3 regions of the Mesorhizobium sp. WSM4823 genome follow, and region 2 is predicted to be linked to each of the others. Evidence: predicted binding sites of a transcription regulator. Region 2 holds the regulator's gene; each other region holds the start of a gene.
The links. The regulator PhoB, encoded in region 2, activates phosphate uptake and scavenging genes when phosphate is short. The targets are predictions, from matches to a motif close to TGTCATNNANCTGTCAT.

Region 1 (7,438 bases), on a different contig from region 2:
GATCGTCGAGACCTATCTCGGCCTCCGGCTCGACAGAAACGAAAAATTCATCGACGCCTACCGCCGAGTCGGTCCCGCGCCGTTCAAGGAGGCGCTCTATGCTGGCGAAGCCAAGGCCGCTTGATCGTATCGTCGACGTCGAGGCCGGCATCGCCGCCGAAGCGGCGGGGCTCGATGCGCTCTATGGTCATCTGAAGCCGCTGGAGATCATCGAGCGGTCGGCCCGGGAATTCTTTCACGGTGAAATCGCCGCGGTTTCGTCCTTTGGCGCGGATTCTGCCGTGCTGCTGCACATGATCGCCAAGATCGACCGGACGCTGCCGGTCATCTTCCTCGACACCGGCAAGCACTTCGAGGAGACGCTCGGCTATCGCGATGCGCTCGTTGCCGACTTCGGGCTGACCGATATAAGGGTGATCACGCCCGAAGAAGCGGCGCTCGAACGGATCGATCCGACCGGCAACCTGAACGAGACCGATACCGACGCCTGCTGCGATGTCCGCAAGGTCGAGCCGCTGGCGCGCGGCGTCGAGCCGTTCCGCGCCTGGTTCACCGGCCGCAAGCGTTTTCAGGCGACGACGCGGGCAGCGCTTCCGGTGTTCGAGGCGGTCGGTTCGCGCATCCGCATCAATCCGCTGGCGCATTGGACGACCGCCGACCAGGCCAACTATATGCGCGCGCATGCGCTGCGCGAAAATCCGCTGGTCGCTTATGGCTATCTGTCGATAGGCTGCTTCCCGTGCACGCAGCCGGTGCAGCCGGGCGAGGACGCGCGCAGCGGCCGCTGGGCGGGGCACGCCAAGACCGAGTGCGGCATCCATCTGTCGGGGCTGGAAAAGTCGCTGACCGACGCATCACTGTAGGGTATGTTGATATTCAGGTGAGGCCGGCCTTCAAATGGCGGCTTCCCGCGCTTCCGGTGCTCACGTACAGAAAGTACGCTCCGCTCCGGTTCTCGGAAGCCACCATTTTCGGCTCGGCCTGACCTGAATCTCAACACACCCTCCGGTTCTCTGAGTTTTAGGATTTTTTTGATGACCGCACAGACACCGGAGACCCGCCTCTGGACCCCGCAAGGCTTCCGCGAAGACGAGTGGACCCATGCTGAGAGTGCCGATGCACTGTCCGGCAACGGCCGTTTCATCCTGCCGCTGCAGCCGTTTCTCGACCTCGACCCGGCGGTGCGCCGGTCGGCTAAGGAACGCCTCGGCGTGCTGCTGCAGCCCGGCGACCAGCTCGAAAAGATCGCGGACCTGCTCGACCAGACATCGCTGGTGGCGTTGGCTTTCCCGGCTTTCAGTGACGGCCGTTCCTTCTCCAAGGGAGAATTGCTGCGCAGCCGCTACCATTTCGAAGGCGCGGTCCGCGCCACCGGGCAGGTTCTCGTCGACCAGCTACCGCATATGCTGCGCCTCGGCTTCGATGAGTTCGAAGTGTCGCATCCGGTGCTTTTGAAGCGGCTCGAGGCAGGCCGTACCGGCGGTCTGCCGCTGTACTATCAGCCGACCGAGAAGCCGGAGGCCAAAGGTCCCAAATATTCCTGGCGGCGCGTGCGCGCCGACTGATCGCGATCGCCGAGCAGATCGCGGGACCTGGTCGGACCACCTTGCAAGTTCAGTCTTTTATTTTCGGTGTCCTGCTCTTAGGATAGGCTCATTATTTCGTGCTCCGAAATAAATATAGCACCAAGGGAGGAATCGGGAATGGCTGGTAAGAAGATATTGATGCTCGTTGGCGAGTTCAGCGAGGAATACGAGATTTTCGTCTTTGAACAGGCCATGCATGCGGTCGGCCACACGGTCCATGTCGTGTGTCCCGACAAGAAGGCGGGCGATATACTGAAGACGTCGCTGCACGATTTCGAAGGTCATCAGACCTATACGGAAAAGCTTGGCCACGATTACATTCTCAACAAGACCTTTGCCGAGGTGAACCCGGCTGAATACGACGCCGTCTATGCGGCGGGTGGGCGCGGACCGGAATATATCCGCATCGACAAGCGCGTGCAGGCGTTGGTGCGGCATTTCCATGAAACCGGCAAGCCGATCTTCACCATCTGCCATGGCGCACAGATCCTGATGGCGGTTGATGGCGTGCTACGTGGCAGGGAAGTCGCGGCGCTGCAGTATTGCGAGCCGGAAGTCACGCTCGCCGGCGGCACCTACATCGATGTCGCGCCGACCGGCGCCCACGTCGACGGCAATCTGGTGTCGGCCAAGGGCTGGCCAGGCCTCGCCGCGTTCATGCGCGAATGCCTGAAAGTGCTCGGCACCGAAATCCGCCACGGCGAGATCCTGATGCGCGACGAACGCAAGGCGGCTTAAGCAAGGCTTGGGAGCCGCCGCACCTGTGGTGCGGCGGTGCGTTTAGGCAGTCATCCGCGCTTCGCGAAACGAAACCAGCTTGCTGCGGCTCTCATCCCACAGCGCCAGCTTGACGCAGCGCAGGCTGTCGAGAAGCGTGACGCGACCGATTTCGCGCAGTTCCGGATAGTCCCTCAGGACCTCCTGCAGCCGGTAGCATGGCACCTTGGCGGAGAGGTGATGCACGTGATGGACGCCGATATTGCCGGTGAACCAGTTCAGCACCGGCGGCAGGTCATAATAGGACGAGCCGTGCAGGGCCGCGTGCTGGAATTCCCACTCGGAGTCCTTTGCCCACTCGGTCTCTTCGAACTGGTGCTGGACGTAGAACAGCCAGATGCCGGCGGAACCGGCGAGGATGACGATGGGCAAATGGACAACCAGGAACGCTTCGAGGCCGACGGACCAGATAAGGCCGGCGGCGGCGACCGCGATGGCCACGTTGGTGGCCATCGACGACACCCAGGGCGTGAGTCCACCTCGCATCATGCCGACCGGCAGTCTCTGCTCAAAGATGAAAAGCCAAATGGGGCCGAGGCCGAACATGACGAGCGGATGACGGTAGAGACGATAGGCAAGGCGGCCACGCCAGGACATTTGCCGATATTCGGCAACAGTCAACGTCCTGATGTCGCCCGTGCCGCGCTCATCGAGATTGCCGGCGCTGGCGTGATGGGTTGCGTGGGCACGCCGCCAGCAATCGTAGGGGGTCAAGGTCAGGATGCCCAGCCCGCGGCCTATCCAGTCGTCGGCCGTGCGGTTGGCGAAGAATGAGCCGTGGCCGCAATCATGCTGGATCATGAAGATCCGCACCAGAAAGCCGGCGGTTGGAAGGATGAGGATCAGCCCCCACCAATGGCCATGGGCATAGGCAGCCGAGGACAGCGCCCACAGCGTGGCAAAGGGGATGAGGGTGATGGCAAGTTCGACGGCGCTGCGCCGCCTGTCGGGTGTTTTGTAGCGCGCCAGGATCTTCAACCAGGCACGTTTGCTGTTCGCCACAGCTTCGGGGGAAATCATGTTCATCAGGAAGCATAGACGGACCATTCCGTCGCCGCAAGGCAACGATCACGCCAAGTTACTGCGCGTAATTGTCGCGCGACGCGCTAGCCGCAAAGTGGAAAGTCATGCTTGGGTTCCGGTGGCACGCAACGACAGGCGAGTGTGTTGGCCTACCGCCTGCGGCCACGGGCGGCTATGCTGCTTTCGATGCCTTCGAGGCGATCGAGCAATTCCTTGAAACGATCGGGAATGTCGTTCTGCGTCCGGAACGCCGGCAGCGCGCGCAGAAAGCGCTTCGTTGCCTCGGCGCCGAACTGGCGCCTGATGCCGGCCGCGAGCCTTTCACGTCTTTCGTCATTGTTGCGGGCGCCATTTTTGTTACGGTCGCCGTTGTTGCGGGTTGTCATTTCAAAATCCTGTGTCGGCTTCGAAACTCTTCCGGCAGACGAATGGTTCCCCCATCGCAGCATCTTGGCAAGCAAAGCCGGCGATTAAAGTAAAATTTGAATTAATATCGAAAGGTCTTCATGATGCGCCGTCGAAGCGCGAGTCCTCCTCCTCAGTATCGCTTGCCCCTTGATTTTTGGCCGCCAAACCTCGATATCGGGCACAAAATCCACACCATTCGAAATGACGGGAAATGGCGATGAGCGACCAGGCAAAAGACGAACGCGCGCCCGATGAAGCCGAAACGACCGAAGCTGCCACCGAACACACGCAAGGCAGCGTCGACGGCGACTATGAGGCGCTTGTGCGGCTGCTGAAGGAAAACGACGAGTTGAAGGACCGCGCGCTCCGCGTCGCAGCCGAAATGGAGAATCTGCGCCGTCGTACCGCCCGCGACGTGCACGATGCGCGTGCCTATGCGGTTGCCAATTTCGCCCGTGACATGCTGTCGGTATCGGACAATCTGCGCCGCGCGCTGGATGCGATCCCGGCCGAAGCCAAGGCGTCGGGCGATGCCGGTTTCAAGGCGCTGATCGAGGGCGTCGAACTCACCGAGCGCGCCATGCTATCGGCGCTGGAGCGGCACGGAGTGAAGAAGCTCGAACCGGAAGGCGAGAAATTCGACCCGAATTTCCACCAGGCGATGTTCGAGGTGCCCAATCCGGAAGTACCGGCCAACACGGTGGTCCAGGTCGTGCAGCCGGGCTATTCGATCGGCGAGCGGGTGCTACGGCCGGCTATGGTCGGCGTTGCCAAAGGCGGCCCCAAACATGCGGCGAGCGAAGCTCCGGTCGAGCCAGGGCCGGTGAATGAGCAAGCTGAGAAGGATGCGTAAATTGGTGAATGGTTAGTAGTGAGTAGTTGGCAAAAGTAGTGTCCAGCAGCCAAACGGCTTCGTGCTACCGGCCATTCACTATTCACCATTCACCATTCACGCGGCGAAACGCTGGGCTTCCCCGCCATAGTAGTTGACGTAGCGGGCACCGATCTCCTTGACCGGCATCACGACGAACACATCGACGGTGGAGAATTCGCGGTCGATGACGCAGCCGTCGCCGATGCGCGCTCCGACGCGCAGATAGCCTTTGACCAGCGGCGGCATCGCCGCGATCGCGGCCTTGGGATTGACCGCCTCGATCGGCATCAAATCCATGGAACAGTAGCGCCCGGCGACTGCGCGCACATCCCAGGCCGAGTTCGTCCGGCAGTGATGGGCGAGATAGGTCAGCGCCTCGGCGTGCGCCGCCGGCACGGTGCCCGGGAACGAGGCGCAGCCGGTCATCACGCCGATGCCGTAATGGTTGATATAGGCCCAAATGCCTTGCCAGAGCGCCTCGATGGTGCGCTTCGAGCGGTATTCCGGCAAGACGCAGGAGCGGCCGAGCTCGAGGAAACGCTGGCCGGGATGGCGGGCGATGAGCTTGGTCAACTCGAATTCGCCCTCGGAATAGAAGCCACCGGCGGCGGTTGCGATTTCCTGCCGGAGCAGGCGGTAAGTGCCGACAATGCGGCGGTGCTCGGGACCGGACAGAGAGGTGTCGAAGACCAGCAAATGATCACAAAGCGGATCAAAATGGTCGGCGTCGCGGCGGTCCTGCACCTGGAACAGGTTCTTCCTGGCGCCAAGCTCGTCATAGAAAACCCGGTAGCGCACTTCCTGCGCGGCGGCGACCTCGGCCTCGTTGCGGGCGAGCCGCACTTCAAGGTTGCCGATGCGGCCGAGCGCTTCGCCTTTTATGACGGCATCGACGTTCCGCCCAACGAGCAATGCGCTGCTGGCGTTCGGCCGAGTGTCACATTCCGGCATAACTGTATGCACGAGTGATTCTCCTTCGAGCCATCCCTCTTGGCACGGGGATACGGTGTAGGTGCAACAGGATTGTGACAGTACCGTGATACGGCGTTGCCGGCAATACTTCGTCGGCTGGGTAATCCCTCAACCGGCTATGTTACGCCGGGAAAGCTTAGAAGGGCAGCCCGGCGGATCACGCAGCAACCTGGCCTTCGACCGCATGGACAAGCGCGTCGGGATCGAGCGGCTTGGTGACGAAGCCGCTGGCGCCATGGGCAAGCACGGCATGGCGGGTCTTTTCCTGACTGTCCGCCGACAGCACCATGATGGGAACCGGCGGCACGGCGGTTTCCTCCTCGTGCCGGCGGATGGCGGCGATAGCGTCCAGCCCGTCCATCACAGGCATGTGCAGGTCCATCAGCACCACGTCGAAGCGGTGCTTGTGGCCGCTGCCGGTGACGGCCTCGACGGCGGCCTTGCCGTTGGCGACCACCTTCACGCGATGCCCGGCCTTCAGCAGCGTGGCACGGGCCAGCATGGCGTTGATGTCGTTGTCCTCGGCGATCAGCACGGACAGGCCCTGCTGGCGGCTGCCAATGGCACGGACGGATGGCGCGTCGCGCTTTTCCGGCTGTGGCTGGGCGAGGGTGGGTACGCTACTGCTCAAAAGCACGCGCAGCAACGTCTCGCCACGCACCGGCCTTGCCAGGAAGGTGGTATAGCCGCTGGCGCGGAATTCGCCCAGCATACCGCGGTCGGTCGGTGCGATCAGCGTGATCGCTTCGCAGTCGGCAAAGCCGCTCTGGCGAAGGCGCTTGAGCAGCCTGCCGTCGCTCTCTTCCATGGCCGCGTCGACCAGAAGCACGTCACAGCCTTGGGCGAAGGGTTCTGCCTGGGCGGCGGTCGCGGCCAGATCGACCATGCCGCCATTGGCGCGGATGGTGCGGGCGATGGCGTCGGCCTCGATGGCGTTTTTCGACAGGATCACGGCGCGCCGGCTCGACAGGGCATTCCGGCGGTTCTGCGATGCTTCGGTGGCCGATGTTGCAGGGATTTCGAAGACGAATTCGGAACCGTGACCGAGCCGGCTCGATACCGAAATCGTGCCGCCCATGGCGATCACCAGACGTTTGGAGATGGCAAGACCAAGACCAGCGCCGCCATGCGCGCGGGTCGACGAGCCATCGACCTGTTCGAATTCCTCGAAAATGCGTTCCAGGTCGTCCTCGCTCAGGCCGGGACCCGTATCGGTGACGCTGAAGCATATGCGGTCAGTGGTTTCGGTGCGGGCGCGAGCGACGTTCAGCAAAACGCCGCCGCTGTCGGTGAACTTGATGGCGTTGCCGATCAGGTTGAGCAGAACCTGCCGGACCCTTCCCGGATCGGCTGATATCATCTGCGGCACGTCGGGCTCGACATGGCAGCCAATGCCGATGTTTTTGGCGAAGGCGCGCGCCGCCAAGAGCTCGATGATGTTGTCGGCGATCTCGCGCACCGACATTGGCTGCGGTTCGGGATCGAAGCGGCCGGCCTCGATCTTGGAATAGTCGAGCAGATCCTCGATCAGCGCCAGCAGCGCGCTGGCCGATGTCGACACGGCGCCGACATAGGTCCGTTGTTCAGGCGAGAGGTTGGTGTCCGCCAGCAGTCTGGCCATGCCCATGATGCCGTTCATCGGCGTGCGGATCTCGTGACTGACGGTGGCGAGGAAGCGCGATTTGGCTTGGCTTGCGTATTCGGCTCGCTCACGGGCGGTGATCAGCGACGATTCGGCGTGCTTGCGGGCGGTGATGTCGCGGGCGATGGCGCGATGCGAGGCGGCGCCGCTCTCCTT
Region 2 (7,438 bases):
AGAAAGCCTGACGTCGAGGATCGGGACGCATCGATGCCGTCCGGCGCGGTTTCGACGTTGAGTCGCACGAAAACCAGGAAGCCGGTGAAGGTCTGCGCAGCACCTGTTTCCTGGCCTAGCTGCACCCGCCCGCTGGCGTGTTGCTGGTCGTCGGCCATCGCCCTTTCGATCGCCTCGCGCCGCACCGGTTCGGTGAACATGTCATAGCCGATGCTGGATTGATTGGAAGGATCAAGCGGCTCGAACATCACGATCGGCGTGCGCCATGGCAGCGCCGTCGTAGCCGGATAGATGGGATGGCTGGCGCCATAGTCTTGCAGGATGGCACGCTCGACCGCTGCCTCGTCGCCGGCTCTCGCCAACCGGAGAAAGCCGATGCCGCGCAGGCCGGCGAAATTGTCGTCAATATCGAGCGCGTCGAAGAACGCCTTGAATTGGCCCCGCGAAATCCCGCCATTGCGAGCGTTGAACAGCGCCTGGGTCGATCGCAGCAGCGACAGATGCAGGTCGATGCGGCTATCGATCCGGTTGAGCGCGTCGTCCGCCGTCGCTTCGAATTTGATGCGCGCAGCTTCCTGCGTCGCGAAATAGGCGAATCCTGCCATCGTCAGGCTGATCAGCGCGACGGCAATGAAAGCGACGATCGGGAAGAACTTCTTCAATTGCTGATGCGGCCCATGCGGTTCCCCATCTTTATGCGCAAGTCGTTGCGCCAACACAATGGCGAGGCCAAGCCATCATGGCGGCTGGCATACTACACTACTGGTACTTAGCCGGCTTATTGGAGGGCTTTAGGCGGCGATCTTGAGCGCCCCAGGCCCCGGAATGGCACCGGGCGGGCACTTGCCCAGGATGATCATGCCGAGCACCTCGTCCTGGGTCACATCGCTCGTCCGCGCCGTGCCAACCACCTGACCGTTCTTCATCACGCAGACGCGGTCGGCAAGCTCGAAAACATCGTGGATGTCGTGGCTGATCAGGAAGATGCCGATGCCGTCGGCCTTGAGCTGCATCACCAGTTCGCCGACCTGCGCGGTTTCCTGCGGCCCCAGTGCGGCCGTCGGCTCATCCATGATCAGGATGCGGGCGTTGAACAGGATGGCGCGTGCGATCGCCACCGACTGCCGCTGCCCCCCGGAAAGCTTGACCACCGGCTCCTTGAAGCGCTGAAAGCGGGGATTGAGCCTGCCCATCACCTTGCGCGCCTCGGCCTCCATGGCGCCATCGTCGAGCGTGCCCCAGCCGGTCATCAGTTCGCGGCCGAGGAAGAGGTTGGCGGCGGCGTCGACATTGTCGGCGAGCGCCAGCGTCTGGTAGATCGTCTCGATGCCATATTTCTTGGCGTCGCGCGGATTGGAGATCGAAGCCTCCTCGCCATTGACGAAGATCTGGCCCGAATCGCGCTTATAGGCGCCGGACAGGATCTTGATCAGCGTCGACTTGCCGGCGCCGTTGTGACCGAGCAACGCCACCACCTCGCCCGGGAAGAGATCGATCGACGCATCGTCGACGGCGCGAATGCCGCCGAAGGCAATCGAAATGTTGCGCATATCGATCAGTGGCGTGGGAGCAGTCGTGTCAGCCATAATCGCCTTCCTTAAACGCGCTTGCGGTAGACGGTGTCGAGCCAGACCGCGATCACCAGGACGGCACCGACGACGACGCTCTGAAGCGGTGAATCGATGCCGAGCAGCACCATGCCGGACTGCAGCGACTGCATCAGAAGCGCGCCCAGCATGGCGCCGAGCACTGTGCCGGAGCCGCCGGCCAGCGATGTACCGCCGATGACGGCGGCGGCGATGACCAGCAACTCGTCCAGCGTACCCAGCGCATTGGTCGACGCATTGAGGCGAGCCGATGCAATCGCCGCGCTGATTGCGGCCAGCACGCCCATGATCATGAACACCTTCATCGTCACCCAGCGCGTGTTGATGCCGGCGAGCTCCGCCGCTTCCGGATTGCCGCCGATGGCAAAGACATAGCGGCCGAAACGCGTACGCTTGGTAATGAATGTCATGACGATGCCGACTGCGACCGCGATCAGCACCGGTATGGCGATGCCATGGGCGATGAACAGCCCGCCTTCGGGGACGGTGATGCCGTTCCGTTGGGCGTATTGGCGAACGATGCCGACCGGCCAGGGATAGGAATTGGCGATCCAGACGGCGCCGAGGATGGCGGCGCAGGCAACAACACCAAGCAAGCTCTCCGCCCAGACGGGGCGCAGTGGAAATTTGAACCGCTTGCGCTGCGACCGGCCGTTGAGCAGCATGAAGGCGACGGCCATACAGGCCAGAATGCCGACGATCCAGCTTGCGGTTGCGCCGATCGAGCCACGCGGCCCGCCCCCCATGAGCTGGAAGGTGGCGTCGAGCGGCGCGACGGTGCGCCCGCTGGTCATCAGCCACGCCATGCCGCGCCAGATCAGCAAGCCGCCCAGCGTCACAATGAAAGCCGGAACCTCGAGATAGGCGATGATGAAGCCCTGGAGCGCGCCGATCATGAGGCCGAGCACCACGCCGGCAGCAAGTGCGATGATCCATATCCAGGGATTTCCAACCTGAAATCCCAAGACGCGGATGAGGAATTCGGCCTGGGCCACGCCCATCACCATGCCGATCACGCCTTCGACGGAGCCGACCGAAAGATCGATGTTGCGCATTACGATGACAAGAACCATGCCGGTCGCCATGATCGCGACCGAGGAGGTCTGCACCGACAAGTTCCAGAGATTGCGCGGCGTGAGGAAAAGCCCGCCCGACAGGATGTGAATTCCAACCCAGATGACCAGCAGCGCGCCGACCATACCGAGCATGCGTATATCGAGCTCGGTTGCCTTGAGGAACCGCCCGACTGCGCTGAGCTCGGATTCGCGCGCCCGGTCTTCGGCCGTGTTGGCCACCGGTGAGTTGGATGCCGTGTCGGTCATGATGTCCTCCGACCGGGTTGCCGTCTGGCGCGGATGCCGGAACAGGATGCTATTTGCTTTCCCCAGTCATTTAAAGCGGAAGTCATTTGAAGTGGAAAGCCTCTCGAAAAACGCCGCGGCCTGACAGCCGCGGCGTTCGTTTCCCTGCGAAGTTGTCCAGATCAATTGCAGGCCGCAACGCTGCCTGCGGCGACGCCTGCACAGACTTCGTCCTTCTTGATCCAGCCGGCGTCGATGACAACGTTGAGATTGTCTTTGGTGATGGCAATCGGTGTCAGGAACAGCGACTTGACGGCATTGCCGCCCGGCGTGGTGAAGTCCTTGACGCCCGCAATGTCGGTCATCTGCTTGCCATCGGCCAGCTGCGAAGCGATCTCGGCAGCGTTCTTGCCGAGCTCGCGCGCGTCCTTCCAGACCGATACGGTCTGTGTGCCGAGCGCGATACGGTTCAGCGCCGCATGATCGCCGTCCTGACCCGATACCGGGACGGATCCGGCCAGGCCTTGCGCCGTTAGTGCCGCGACGACGCCGCCGGCGGTGCCGTCATTGGCGGCAACCACCGCGTCGACCTTGTTGTCGTTGGCGGTCAGGAACTGTTCCATGTTCTTCTGGGCATTGGCGGGAAGCCAGCCGTCCGTATAGGCCTCGCCGACATTCTTGATCTTGCCGCTGTCGATGGCATCCTTGAGCACTTCCATGGAGCCGGCGAACAGGAAATCGGCATTCGGATCGGCGCCGGAACCCTTGATGAAGACGTAGTTGCCCTCCGGCTTTACCTTGAACACTTCGCGGGCCTGCATGCGGCCGACTTCCTGGTTGTCGAAAGTCAGATAGAACACGTCCTTGTTCTCGATCAGCCGGTCATAGCCGACGACCGGAATGCCTTCGTCCAGGGCCTTCTGCACCGCCGGCCCGATGGCCGAGGCATCCTGCGCCAGGATGATCAGTGCATTGGCGCCCTGCGAGATCAGGCTTTCGACATCGGTCAGCTGCTTACCGGGATTGGACTGCGCATCGGCTGAAATATACTTGTCGCCGGCGGCCTCGATCGCCGCCTTCATGGCGGCTTCGTCGGTCTTCCAACGCTCTTCCTGGAAATTCGACCACGAAACGCCAATGACCTTGTCCTTGGCCTGTGCGACCGATGCGAGCGTCAGCGACATGGCGACCCCCGCCAGAATGGCGGCTGTGAATCTTTTCATGATATTCCTCCCTGCACCGCGTGCGGCGCGACCAGACTGACCCGAGGGTCGGCACAAAGGCTCTATTTTTTCGAGCCTCGAAAAAACACTGATCCAACGCCGAAGCGCTGTCAACATCAATTCTGATGGATTTTGATGGCTTTCCGGCTTTTTTTCGAGCCTCGGAATAAACCGTGACAGCGGCTTCTGCTTCTGCCACTATTTGTCCGACATTATCGACGGCTTCCGATTTATGAGTCGCCGCGGTGACAGGGAGGAAGCAACAGGATGTCGGTTGGAATCCGTCATGACGATTTGCGCCGGCGCAACCGGGCGATGGTGATTTCGGCCGTACGCCGGGCCGGCCAACCATCGCGAACCGAGATCGCGGCAACCACCGGCCTCAGCCATTCGACGATATCGGCGATCTGTTCAGACCTGATCCAGGAAAGCATCCTGACCGAGAGCAGGGCGAGCGAGGCCGTTTCGCTGAAACGCGGCCGGCCGCAGGTCGGCCTCGGCCTCAATCCGGAAGCGGCAGCGGTGTTGGCCGTCGTGTTGTCGCTGAATTTCCTGTCGGTCGCCGTCATCGATTATGCCGGACAAGTCGTCGCCGAGGAACAGCGCCGGCTGGACACGCTGACCATGTCGCGCGACGAGCTGATCGGCGAATGTGTCGCCATCGTCCGGCGACGGCTCGAAGATCCCGGCCTCGACGTCCAAAGCGTCGCCCGCATCGCACTGGCGATCCAGGGTATTACCGATTCCCATGCGCGCGCCATGTTGTGGTCGCCGATCACGCCGCAAACGAACATCGCTTTCGCCGACATTCTTGAACGCGAATTCGGCATCCCGGCCATCATGGAAAACGACTGCAACATGATGGCCGTGGCGCTGCGCTGGCGCGACCCGGATCGCTACCGCAACGATTTCATCGCCATCCTGCTCTCACACGGCATCGGTATGGGGTTGGTGTTGAAAGGCGAATTGTTCACCGGCACCCATTCCTCAGGCGGCGAATTCGGCCACATGATCCATCGGCCGGGCGGCGCGCTTTGCCGCTGCGGACGGCGCGGCTGCGTCGAAGCCTATGCCGGGAACTACGCCATCTGGCGCAATGCAAGGCAATTGAGCGAGAATGCCGAACCGGTCGCCGATGTCAGCGATGCCGACATGCGGGCATTGGCGGCACGGGCGCGCGAGGCGGACGGACCGGAGCGCGAAGCCTACCGCAAGGCCGGCGAAGCGCTCGGCTTCGGGCTAGGCAGCCTGTTCGCGTTGATAGATCCAGCGCCGGTCGCCATGGTCGGCGCCAGCGCTGCCGCCTTCGACCTGATCGAGCCGGCCCTGCGCGAAGCCATCGCCCAGACCGCCGGCGGCCAGCATTCGGGTTCCATTTCCTTCGACACCGAGCCGAACGAATTGCCGCTGATCCGCGAAGGCTGCGCCATGCAGGCGCTGAATTTCGTCGACCAGGAGATTTTCGCGCCGGGCGCGCAAGGAAAGTCCGGCACGAGCAGGAAGGACGTGGCCTGAGTTGACCCGAAAGAGCGCGCGAATTCCTAACTTCGTCATCCCTGGGCGAAGCAGGAGCGAAGCTCCGTCGCGGAGACCCTGGGATCCATGCCGTAACCTTAGCCGAGGAGTGCAGCGGAGCAGAATTCTGGATCGCAGCAGCGCACTTAAGTCGCCGCATGGATCCTGGGGTCTGCGCCGCGTCGCTTCGCTCCTTGCTCCGCCCCAGGATGACGAGTGAGGAGCGTTTCGGCTAATCGCAGAGCATGCGATCCGCACGCCCGACCTGTCAGAACTTACGCGCCGAGGAACTAATCTTCCCTGATCGCATAGCCCGCGCCGCGGATGGTGCGGATGACATCGGGCATGCGACCATTGTTGACCGCCTTGCGCAACCGCCCGACATGGACGTCCACCGTGCGTTCATCGATGTAAATCGTCTCGCCCCAGACATTGTCGAGCAACTGGCTGCGCGAGAAGACGCGACCGGGGTGCCGCATCATGAATTCGAGCAGCCGGAATTCGGTCGGCCCGAGCCGGATCTCGCTCTTCTTGCGGTAGACCCTGTGCGATTCGCGATCGAGCATGATGTCGCCGACCTTCAGCACGCTGGACAGCACTTCCGGCTTGGCGCGGCGCAGCAGCGCCTTGACCCGGGCCATGAATTCCGGTGTCGAGAACGGCTTGACCAGATAGTCGTCGGCCCCGGTCGAGAGGCCGCGCACCCGGTCGCTCTCCTCGCCGCGCGCGGTCAGCATGATGATCGGCAACCGCTCGGTTTCGGGACGCACCCGAAGACGCCGGCAAAGCTCGATGCCGGAAACTGCCGGCACCATCCAGTCGAGCACCAGAAGATCGGGCACGTTTTCCTGCAGCCGGATTTCGGCCTCGTCGCCGCGTGTCACCACCTCGACCTGATAGCCTTCGGATTCCAGATTGTAGCGGAGGAGGACGCCCAGCGGCTCTTCATCCTCCACCACCATGATGCGCGGCGCGATCATCGATCGGTCACCCCCGTCATGTCGCCGGCGCCGTCGTCGTTTCGTCGAGCTTCGGGCGATCCGCCGGCAATTGCTGTCCGGTCACGACATAGTAGGCGTTTTCGGCGATGTTGGTTACATGATCGCCAATACGCTCGAGATTCTTGGCGCAGAACAGAAGATGCGTGCAGGCGGTGATGTTACGAGGGTCCTCCATCATGTAGGTCAGGAGCTCCCGAAAAACCGCCGTGTATTTGACATCGACCTTCTCGTCGGCGGCGCGTAGTTCCTTCAACGCGTTGGCGTCTCGCGACACGTAGTGCTCGACCACGCCACGGAGCTGTTCGAGAACGAGATCCGCCATTGCGTCGATACCATGCGAGAGATTACGCGGCGTGGCGCTCTGTCCGACTGCGCTGACCCGCTTGGCTATGTTCTTGGCCAGGTCGCCGATGCGCTCCAGATCGCCGGCCATCCGGATTGCGCCAACCACGGCGCGCAGGTCTTGCGCCATCGGCTGCCGCTTGGCGATCAGTGTGATCGCGCTGTCGTCGAGCTCGCGCTGCCGGGCATCCATGATGGCATCGTCCGAGACGACGCGCTGCGCCATCGCATTGTCTGACGCGAGCAATGCGCGGATCGACGCAGCTACCATCGCGGCGGCAAGCTCGTCCATGTCACGGATCAGCCTGTCGATGTGTTCCAATTCCTCGTCGAAGGAGGCGACGGTATGTTCACCCATGATGCTGTCCTCGTGTTCGAATTCGCCGCCGGACCGCTCAGCCGAACCGGCCGGTGATGTAGTCCTGGGTGCGCTTGTCGTCGGGGTTGGT
Region 3 (7,438 bases), on a different contig from region 2:
ATCGTCTTCCAGGCGCTGGTTATCATCGTGCTGGCGGCGTTGGTCTGGTGGATCGCCCACAACGTCGTTGCCAATCTGACGCGCCTGCGCATCGCATCCGGCTTCGGCTTCCTCAGTGGCCGCGCCGGCTTCGACATCAGCGAGAGCGCGATCGCTTACTCGTCGGATTCGACCTATGGCCGCGCCATTTTGGTCGGCTTCATCAACACGGTGATCGTTGCCGTCGTCGGCATCATCACCGCGACCATTATCGGCTTCATCATCGGCATCGGCAGGCTTTCGAACAACTGGCTGATCAGGAAGATCTGCACGGTCTATGTCGAGGTCTTCCGCAACATCCCGCCGCTGCTGGTCATCTTCTTCTGGTATTCCGGCGTGCTTGCCGTGCTGCCGGCGCCGCGCGAGAGCATCCATTTGCCGTTCGGCTCCTTTCTCAATCAACGCGGCTTCTATTTTCCGCGCGCCATGTGGGGCGATGGCTCCTGGCTGATCCTGGTTGCTTTGCTTCTCGGCATCGCCATGGCGTGGTTCGTCGCCCGCAAGGCACGACAACGGCAGATGGCGACCGGCCAGCAATTCCCGGTGTTCTGGACATCCATGGCGCTGATCATCGGCCTGCCGTTGCTGGCCTATGCGCTGAGCGGCTTCCCGTTGAGCTTCGATTATCCAAAGCAATCGACGTTCAATCTGACCGGCGGCTTTCAGGTCAGGCCGGAGTTCCTGTCGCTTTATCTGGCGCTGTCCTGCTATACGGCCGCTTTCATCGCCGAGATCGTGCGCGCCGGCATCAGGGGTGTCAGCAAAGGCCAGACCGAGGCGGCCGGTGCGCTCGGGCTGCGGCCGGGATCGATCCTGCGGCTTGTCGTCATTCCGCAAGCCATGCGCATCGTCATTCCGCCGCTGACCAGCCAATATCTCAACCTGACCAAGAACTCCTCGCTGGCCATCGCCATCGGCTATCCGGACCTGACCGCGATCGCCGGAACGGTGCTGAACCAGACCGGCCAGGCGGTCGAGGGCGTGGTGATCATGATGGCCGTCTATCTGGCGCTCAGCTTGCTGACCTCGGCGGTCATGAACGTGGTCAATGCCAGGATGGCGCTGGTGGAGAGGTAGGGCCATGCAGGAACACGACCTTTCCTTCGTCCGCGCCGAAATGGTGCTGGCGCAGCCGGCGCCGCCAAGCGAGCGTGGTCTGGGCGCCTGGATCCGCAAGAACCTGATCGCGTCGACCGGCGACACCATCCTGACCATCATCGGCATCGTGCTGGTGGCGATGCTCCTGCCGCAAGTGATCAACTGGGCCTTCATCAACGCCCAGTGGACGGGACCGAACCGCACGGTCTGCGCCACGGTCGCGCAAGGCGGCATCCAGCCGGACGGCTGGTCCGGCGCCTGCTGGGCTTTCGTCAACGCCAAGTTCGGCCAGTTCATGCTCGGCCGTTATCCCTTGGAGGAGCGCTGGCGGCCGATCCTGGTCGCCATCCTGTTTGTGGCGCTTCTGGTGCCGCTGCTCATCCCGAAGGTGCCGCGCAAGGGACTGAACGCCATTCTTCTCTTTGGCGCGCTGCCGGTCGTTGCCTTCATCCTGCTGGTCGGGGGCATGTTCGGCCTGCCGCATGTCGAAACCTCGCTGTGGGGCGGACTGCTGGTGACGCTCAGCCTGTCCTTCGTCGGCATTGCCGTGTCGCTGCCGGTCGGCATCGTGCTGGCGCTCGGCCGGCGCTCGAAGATGCCGATCATCAAGACGCTGTGCGTGGTCTTCATCGAGACGGTGCGCGGCATCCCGCTGATCACCGTGCTGTTCTTTGCAAGCGTCATGCTGCCGCTGTTCCTGCCGGCCGGTGTCAGCTTCGACAAATTCCTCAGGGCACTGATCGGCGTATCGCTGTTTGCGGCCGCCTACATGGCAGAAGTGATACGCGGCGGTCTGCAGGCGATCCCCAAAGGTCAGTACGAAGGCGCCGATTCGCTCGGCCTCGGCTACTGGCAGAAGATGGGCCTGATCGTGCTGCCGCAGGCGCTGAAGCTGGTCATTCCGGGCATCGTCAACACTTTCATCGGCATGTTCAAGGATACCAGCCTGGTCATCATCATCTCGATGTTCGACCTGCTCGGCATCGTCAAACAGAATTTCTCCGACGCCAATTGGGCGACGGCGCAGACGGCCAGGTCCGGCCTGGTGTTCGCCGCCTTCGTCTTTTGGCTGTTCTGTTTCGGCATGTCACGCTATTCGATGTTCACGGAACGTCGGCTCGACACCAGCTACAAACGCTAAGAACAAAAAAGGGAACCCTCCATGTCCACAGAAAATGCGGTCAGCGCGGAAGAGATCAAGGTCAATGCCGCCAAGATGCAGGTTTCCACCACCGATGTCGCCATCGACATCATCGCCATGCATAAATGGTACGGCGAATTCCATGTGCTGAAGGACATCAACCTGAAGGTGATGCGCGGCGAGCGCATCGTCATCTGCGGCCCGTCGGGCTCCGGAAAATCGACGATGATCCGCTGCATCAACCGCCTGGAAGAGCACCAGAAGGGCAAGATTATCGTCGACGGCAAGGAATTGACCAACGATCTGAAGAAGATCGACGAAGTGCGCCGCGAGGTCGGCATGGTGTTCCAGCACTTCAACCTGTTCCCGCATTTGACCATCCTGGAAAACTGCACGCTGGCGCCGATCTGGGTACGCAAGACTCCGAAGAAGCAGGCCGAGGAAATCGCCATGCACTTCCTGACGCGCGTCAAAATCCCGGAACAGGCCAACAAATATCCCGGCCAGCTTTCCGGCGGCCAGCAGCAGCGCGTGGCCATCGCCCGCTCGCTGTGCATGAACCCGCGTATCATGCTGTTCGATGAGCCGACCTCGGCGCTCGATCCGGAGATGATCAAGGAAGTGCTGGAGACGATGGTCGGCCTTGCCGAAGAGGGCATGACCATGCTCTGCGTCACCCACGAGATGGGTTTTGCGCGCAAGGTCGCCAACCGAGTGATCTTCATGGACCAGGGCCAGATCGTCGAGCAGAACACGCCGGCCGAGTTCTTCGACCATCCGCGCCACGAGCGCACGAAACTGTTCCTGTCGCAGATCCTGCACTGATCGCTCTCATGCAAATCAGAAGAGCCCGGCCGAAACCCGGCCGGGCTCTTTTGCGTCCGAGTTGTCAGTCGGCGGTCGCGTCCCGGCTGCAAGACCGTCGCTCATGAAAAAGCCGTCCCTGATGAAAAGGTTTGGCCGTTTCCTCGCCATTCTGGTGGTGGCAATCGTGCTCGCCGTGATGCTGGGCACTTTCATTCCACGGCCGCTCTTGCCGGCAGCCGCCGCCGATCCCGTCGCCACCCGTCGCATCCTGGTGCTGAAAAATCCGATCCACACCGATATTGCCATTCCAGTCGATGACGATGTGCGCCGGCGCTTCAATTTCCTGGTCGATGGCGGCATCCCGGCCGACATGGCTGAAGTCCGCTACATCGTATTTGGCTGGGGAGGCCGCGCTTTTTATCTGGAGACGCCGACCTGGTCGGAACTCAAGGCGGGGCCGGTGATGAAGGCGCTGACCCTTGACGCTTCGGTCATGCATGTCGATGTCGCCGGCGACATTGTCGAGCCGCATCCTGACATCGCTGGCTTCGACATCGGCGAGGAGCGTTTTGCAGCACTGCTCGACTTCATCGCCGCGAGTTTCCAGCAAGGGCCGAAGGGCCCAATGCCGATCGAGAATGCTGCCTATTCCAGGTTCGACCGCTTCTACGAAGCCAACGGCCATTTCAATGCGCTGGTCGGCTGCAACACCTGGACCGCGGCTGCCTTGCGCACCGCCGGCCTGCGGACAGGCTGGTGGAACCCGCTGCCGGCCTCGCTGGACCTGTCGATGCAGATTTATAATTGATGCTTGGCGCTATTGGCCGCCGACTTCCGGCGGCTGCCAGCCATAGAGCCAGTCAAGATCGGCCGCGAGCTTTTCCGGCGAGCGCAGCTTCAGGAACAGGTTGCGCGCGACGGCCACCGGCCCGGAGGCATGCCAGGCGAGACGGTTGAGCGCACCGCGACGGGCGACCTTGGCGATGCGTGGACGCCGCACCTTTTCCCAGGCAGCAAGCGCGCCCCAGGGATCGGCTGGCGAGGCGGCGACAAAGCCGGCAAGGGTCGCGGCATCCTCGATTGCCATCGCCGCACCCTGCGCTGCAAACGGCGTCATCGCATGCGCCGCATCGCCGATCAGCGCGATGCCGGCGGGCGTCGTCCATGGCTGTGCCTGGTCGACCGTATGGATCGGCCATGCGGTCCACGGGCCGGCATCCTCGACAAGCCGGGCCAGTGCTGCCGCCGTGCCACGCATGGCGCCGGCGAGGATTTCGGGATCGGCGCGACCCGACCAGCCCTCGGTGATGATCTCGCCCCTGGTGAAGGCAGCCAGGTTGAACGCCGCACCGTTGCTGACCGGATAGGCGACGAGGTGGAAGCCGGGATGCAGGAAGGTGGTCACGCAATCGGCGGCGCCGATCGCCGTAAAAGCTTCGCCCGCGACACTGTCTGCGCTGATCGTAGCGCGCCAGGCAAGCTCGCCCGAAAACCGGCTTCTGGCCGCAACCCCGCCAAAAGCGCGGACCTCCGACCAGACGCCATCGGCGCCGATCAGCAGAAAGCCGTCGGCTTCGACTGTCTTGCCGGCAATCTCGACTGTTGCCGTGGTATGGCGCGGTCCCGCGGCAATGCCGCCGACGCGCGCGCCGGTGACAAGACTGATATCAGGCTGTTCGGCAAGGCGCGCCATCAGCGCGTCTTGCAGATCAGCCCGATGAGCGACGAGATAAGGCGCCTGCCAGCGCCTTTCGGCTGCTTCGCCAAGCGGCACTCGCGCCAGCTCGCGCAGCGTGGCGGCGTCCTTGAGCACGACCGCCTCCGGCCGCACCGTCGCCGGCCGCAGCCGCTCGAGCACACCGAACTGGCGAAGGATGCGCGTCGCGTTGGGCGAGAGCTGGATGCCGGCGCCGGCCGCTTCCAGGCGCGGCGCCTGTTCGAACAGCCGCACCAGATAGCCGCGCTCGGAAAATGCCAGCGCCGCAGTCAGTCCGGCGACGCCGGCTCCGGCGATGACGACCTGCCGAGACCGGGTGTCGTCCATAGGGATGGCGTGCGCTTCAGGCGGCCTGGTCGATATAGAGACATCCCGCAGGCTGCGTTTCCGTCGCCTTCAGCTTTGGCGAATAGCGAAAAAGCGTCGAGCAATAGGGGCAGACCTTTTCATTGTCGTCGCCCATGTCGAGAAACACATGCGGATGGTCGAAAGGCGGGTTGGCGCCGGTGCACATGAATTCCTTGACGCCGATGTCGATCGCCGCATAGCCCGCATCGTTCTGGAAATGGGGAATGGAACCGCCTGCCATCGTCGTCTCCTACATCTGCCGCATGACCCGGATCACGCGCAAGATCAAAATTCTACCGCTTCCTTTGCGCGTCCAAGGGACGCGCTGCGCTGTACCTGGATTGCATCTGGATCATAACCCGTCTCTTTGCAAGATCGATGAAATCAAACTGTCGTAAAAGCCTGTCACAGGATAAGCTAAGCCGGTTAAGGCATGGCCGCGAAAATCGAATTCGGTTTCGTCGGGGATCATGCGTAGCTTAAAAGTGGTAGAGCGTCCTTTGCGTACCCGGAATGACGCGCGACGCTGTGGCCAGCGGGTGCGAAACGAGCAGGAACCATGAACGAACTAAAGCCGGTGCAGAGCGAATTCACCACTGTGGAGGTGGCGAGCCCAGAGGGCGGCAACCCGGACCGCTTTGTCAACCGTGAGTTTTCCTGGCTGCAATTCAACCGCCGCGTCCTCGAGGAATCGCTGAACGCCAATCATCCGCTGCTCGAGCGTGTCCGCTTCCTGTCGATTTCGGCCGCCAATCTCGACGAGTTCTTCATGGTCCGCGTCGCCGGCCTCGCCGGCCAGGTCCGCGAAGGCATCACGCTGAAGAGCCCGGACGGCCGCACCCCCGAACAGCAGCTGGAACAGTTGCTGCGCGAGGTCGAGCGTCTGCAGGAAGATCAGCAGAACAGCCTTTCCGCGCTGATGCTGCTGCTCGACAAGGAAGGCATCGAGAGCATCAGCCGCGATGCGCTGACCAAGGATGAGAAGACCTGGCTCGAGGATCATTTCCAGGAGCAGGTGTTTCCGGTGCTGACGCCGCTATCGATCGATCCGGCACATCCGTTTCCGTTCATTCCCAATCTCGGCTTCTCGATGGCCCTGCAGCTGCGCCATCGCAGAAATGGCGAGGAGATGAGTGCGCTGTTGCGTCTGCCGGTGGCGCTGAAGCGCTTCATCCGCTTGCCCGACCGCAAGCACCATATCCGCTTCATTCCGCTGGAAGAGGCGGTCGGCCTCTATATCGGCAAGCTTTTCCCCGGTTATGAAGTCAAGGGCTCCGGCACGTTCCGCATCATCCGCGACAGTGACATCGAGGTCGAGGAGGAGTCCGAGGATCTCGTGCGCCTGTTCGAGACGGCGCTGAAGCGCCGCCGCCGTGGCTCGGTCATCCGCATCGAATTCGACAAGCTGATGCCGGCCGAACTGCGCGACTTCGTCGCCGGCGAACTTGGCGTTTCTTCGAGCCGCATCAGCGTGCTTACCGGTCCGCTGGCGCTCAGTCAGATTTCAGAGATCGTCGCCATCGCCCGCGACGATCTCAAATTCAGGCCCTATAATCCGCGCTTTCCCGAACGCATCCGCGAGCACGGCGGTGACTGTTTCGCCGCCATTCGCGAGAAGGACATTATCGTCCATCACCCCTACGAATCTTTCGACGTGGTGGTGCAGTTCCTGCGCCAGGCGATGGCCGATCCGGAAGTGGTGGCGATCAAGCAGACGCTCTATCGCACCTCGAACGACAGCCCGATCGTGCGCGCTTTGGTCGACGCCGCAGAGGCTGGCAAATCGGTTACGGCCCTGGTCGAGCTCAAGGCGCGTTTCGACGAGGAAGCCAACATCCGCTGGGCCCGCGACCTCGAGCGCGCCGGCGTTCAGGTCGTCTTCGGCTTCCTCGAACTGAAGACCCATGCGAAAATGTCGCTGGTGGTGCGGCGCGAGGACGGCAAGCTGCGCAACTATGTCCATCTTGGCACCGGCAACTACCACCCGGTCACCGCGCGCATCTACACCGACCTGTCGTTCTTCACCACCGATCCGACGATTGCCCGCGATGTCGCCCAGCTGTTCAACTTCATCACCGGCTATGCCGAGCCGACCGAGGAGATGCGGCTGGCCATCTCGCCCTTCACGCTGCGCAAACGCATCCTCAAGCACATTTCGAACGAGATTGCCCATGCGCTGGAGGGCAGGCCGGCCCGCATCTGGATGAAGATGAATTCGCTGGTCGACCCGACCATCATCGACGCGCTCTATGACGCCAGCCGCGCCGGCGTCGAGATCGATCTCGTCG

Region 1: a site for PhoB is predicted at 5,683-5,699, ahead of olsB (l-ornithine N(alpha)-acyltransferase). Genes of this name have one in related genera too.
Region 3: a site for PhoB is predicted at 5,530-5,546, ahead of AC0L26_RS29470 (RNA degradosome polyphosphate kinase). Genes of this name have one in related genera too.

Annotation. Positions count from the first base shown of each region.
Region 1 is NZ_JBVVQL010000010.1:114,620-122,057, forward strand. Features, by position in the region: gene AC0L26_RS22855 (nitrite/sulfite reductase) at 1-124, shown strand, start outside; gene AC0L26_RS22860 (phosphoadenylyl-sulfate reductase) at 99-863, shown strand; gene AC0L26_RS22865 (DUF934 domain-containing protein) at 1,035-1,565, shown strand; gene AC0L26_RS22870 (DJ-1/PfpI family protein) at 1,704-2,324, shown strand; gene AC0L26_RS22875 (fatty acid desaturase) at 2,367-3,389, opposite strand; gene AC0L26_RS22880 (hypothetical protein) at 3,536-3,772, opposite strand; gene grpE (nucleotide exchange factor GrpE) at 4,012-4,647, shown strand; gene olsB (l-ornithine N(alpha)-acyltransferase) at 4,744-5,619, opposite strand; gene AC0L26_RS22895 (hybrid sensor histidine kinase/response regulator) at 5,798-7,438, opposite strand, start outside.
Region 2 is NZ_JBVVQL010000003.1:193,758-201,195, forward strand. Features, by position in the region: gene AC0L26_RS09590 (CHASE domain-containing protein) at 1-662, opposite strand, end outside; gene AC0L26_RS09595 (ATP-binding cassette domain-containing protein) at 792-1,586, opposite strand; gene AC0L26_RS09600 (sugar ABC transporter permease) at 1,598-2,929, opposite strand; gene xylF (D-xylose ABC transporter substrate-binding protein) at 3,091-4,131, opposite strand; gene AC0L26_RS09610 (ROK family protein) at 4,399-5,646, shown strand; gene phoB (phosphate regulon transcriptional regulator PhoB) at 5,937-6,626, opposite strand; gene phoU (phosphate signaling complex protein PhoU) at 6,643-7,347, opposite strand; gene pstB (phosphate ABC transporter ATP-binding protein PstB) at 7,385-7,438, opposite strand, start outside.
Region 3 is NZ_JBVVQL010000020.1:33,838-41,275, reverse strand. Features, by position in the region: gene AC0L26_RS29500 (amino acid ABC transporter permease) at 1-1,116, shown strand, start outside; gene AC0L26_RS29495 (amino acid ABC transporter permease) at 1,121-2,278, shown strand; gene AC0L26_RS29490 (amino acid ABC transporter ATP-binding protein) at 2,300-3,103, shown strand; gene AC0L26_RS29485 (TIGR02117 family protein) at 3,225-3,893, shown strand; gene AC0L26_RS29480 (FAD-dependent monooxygenase) at 3,903-5,129, opposite strand; gene AC0L26_RS29475 (zinc-finger domain-containing protein) at 5,146-5,391, opposite strand; gene AC0L26_RS29470 (RNA degradosome polyphosphate kinase) at 5,710-7,438, shown strand, end outside.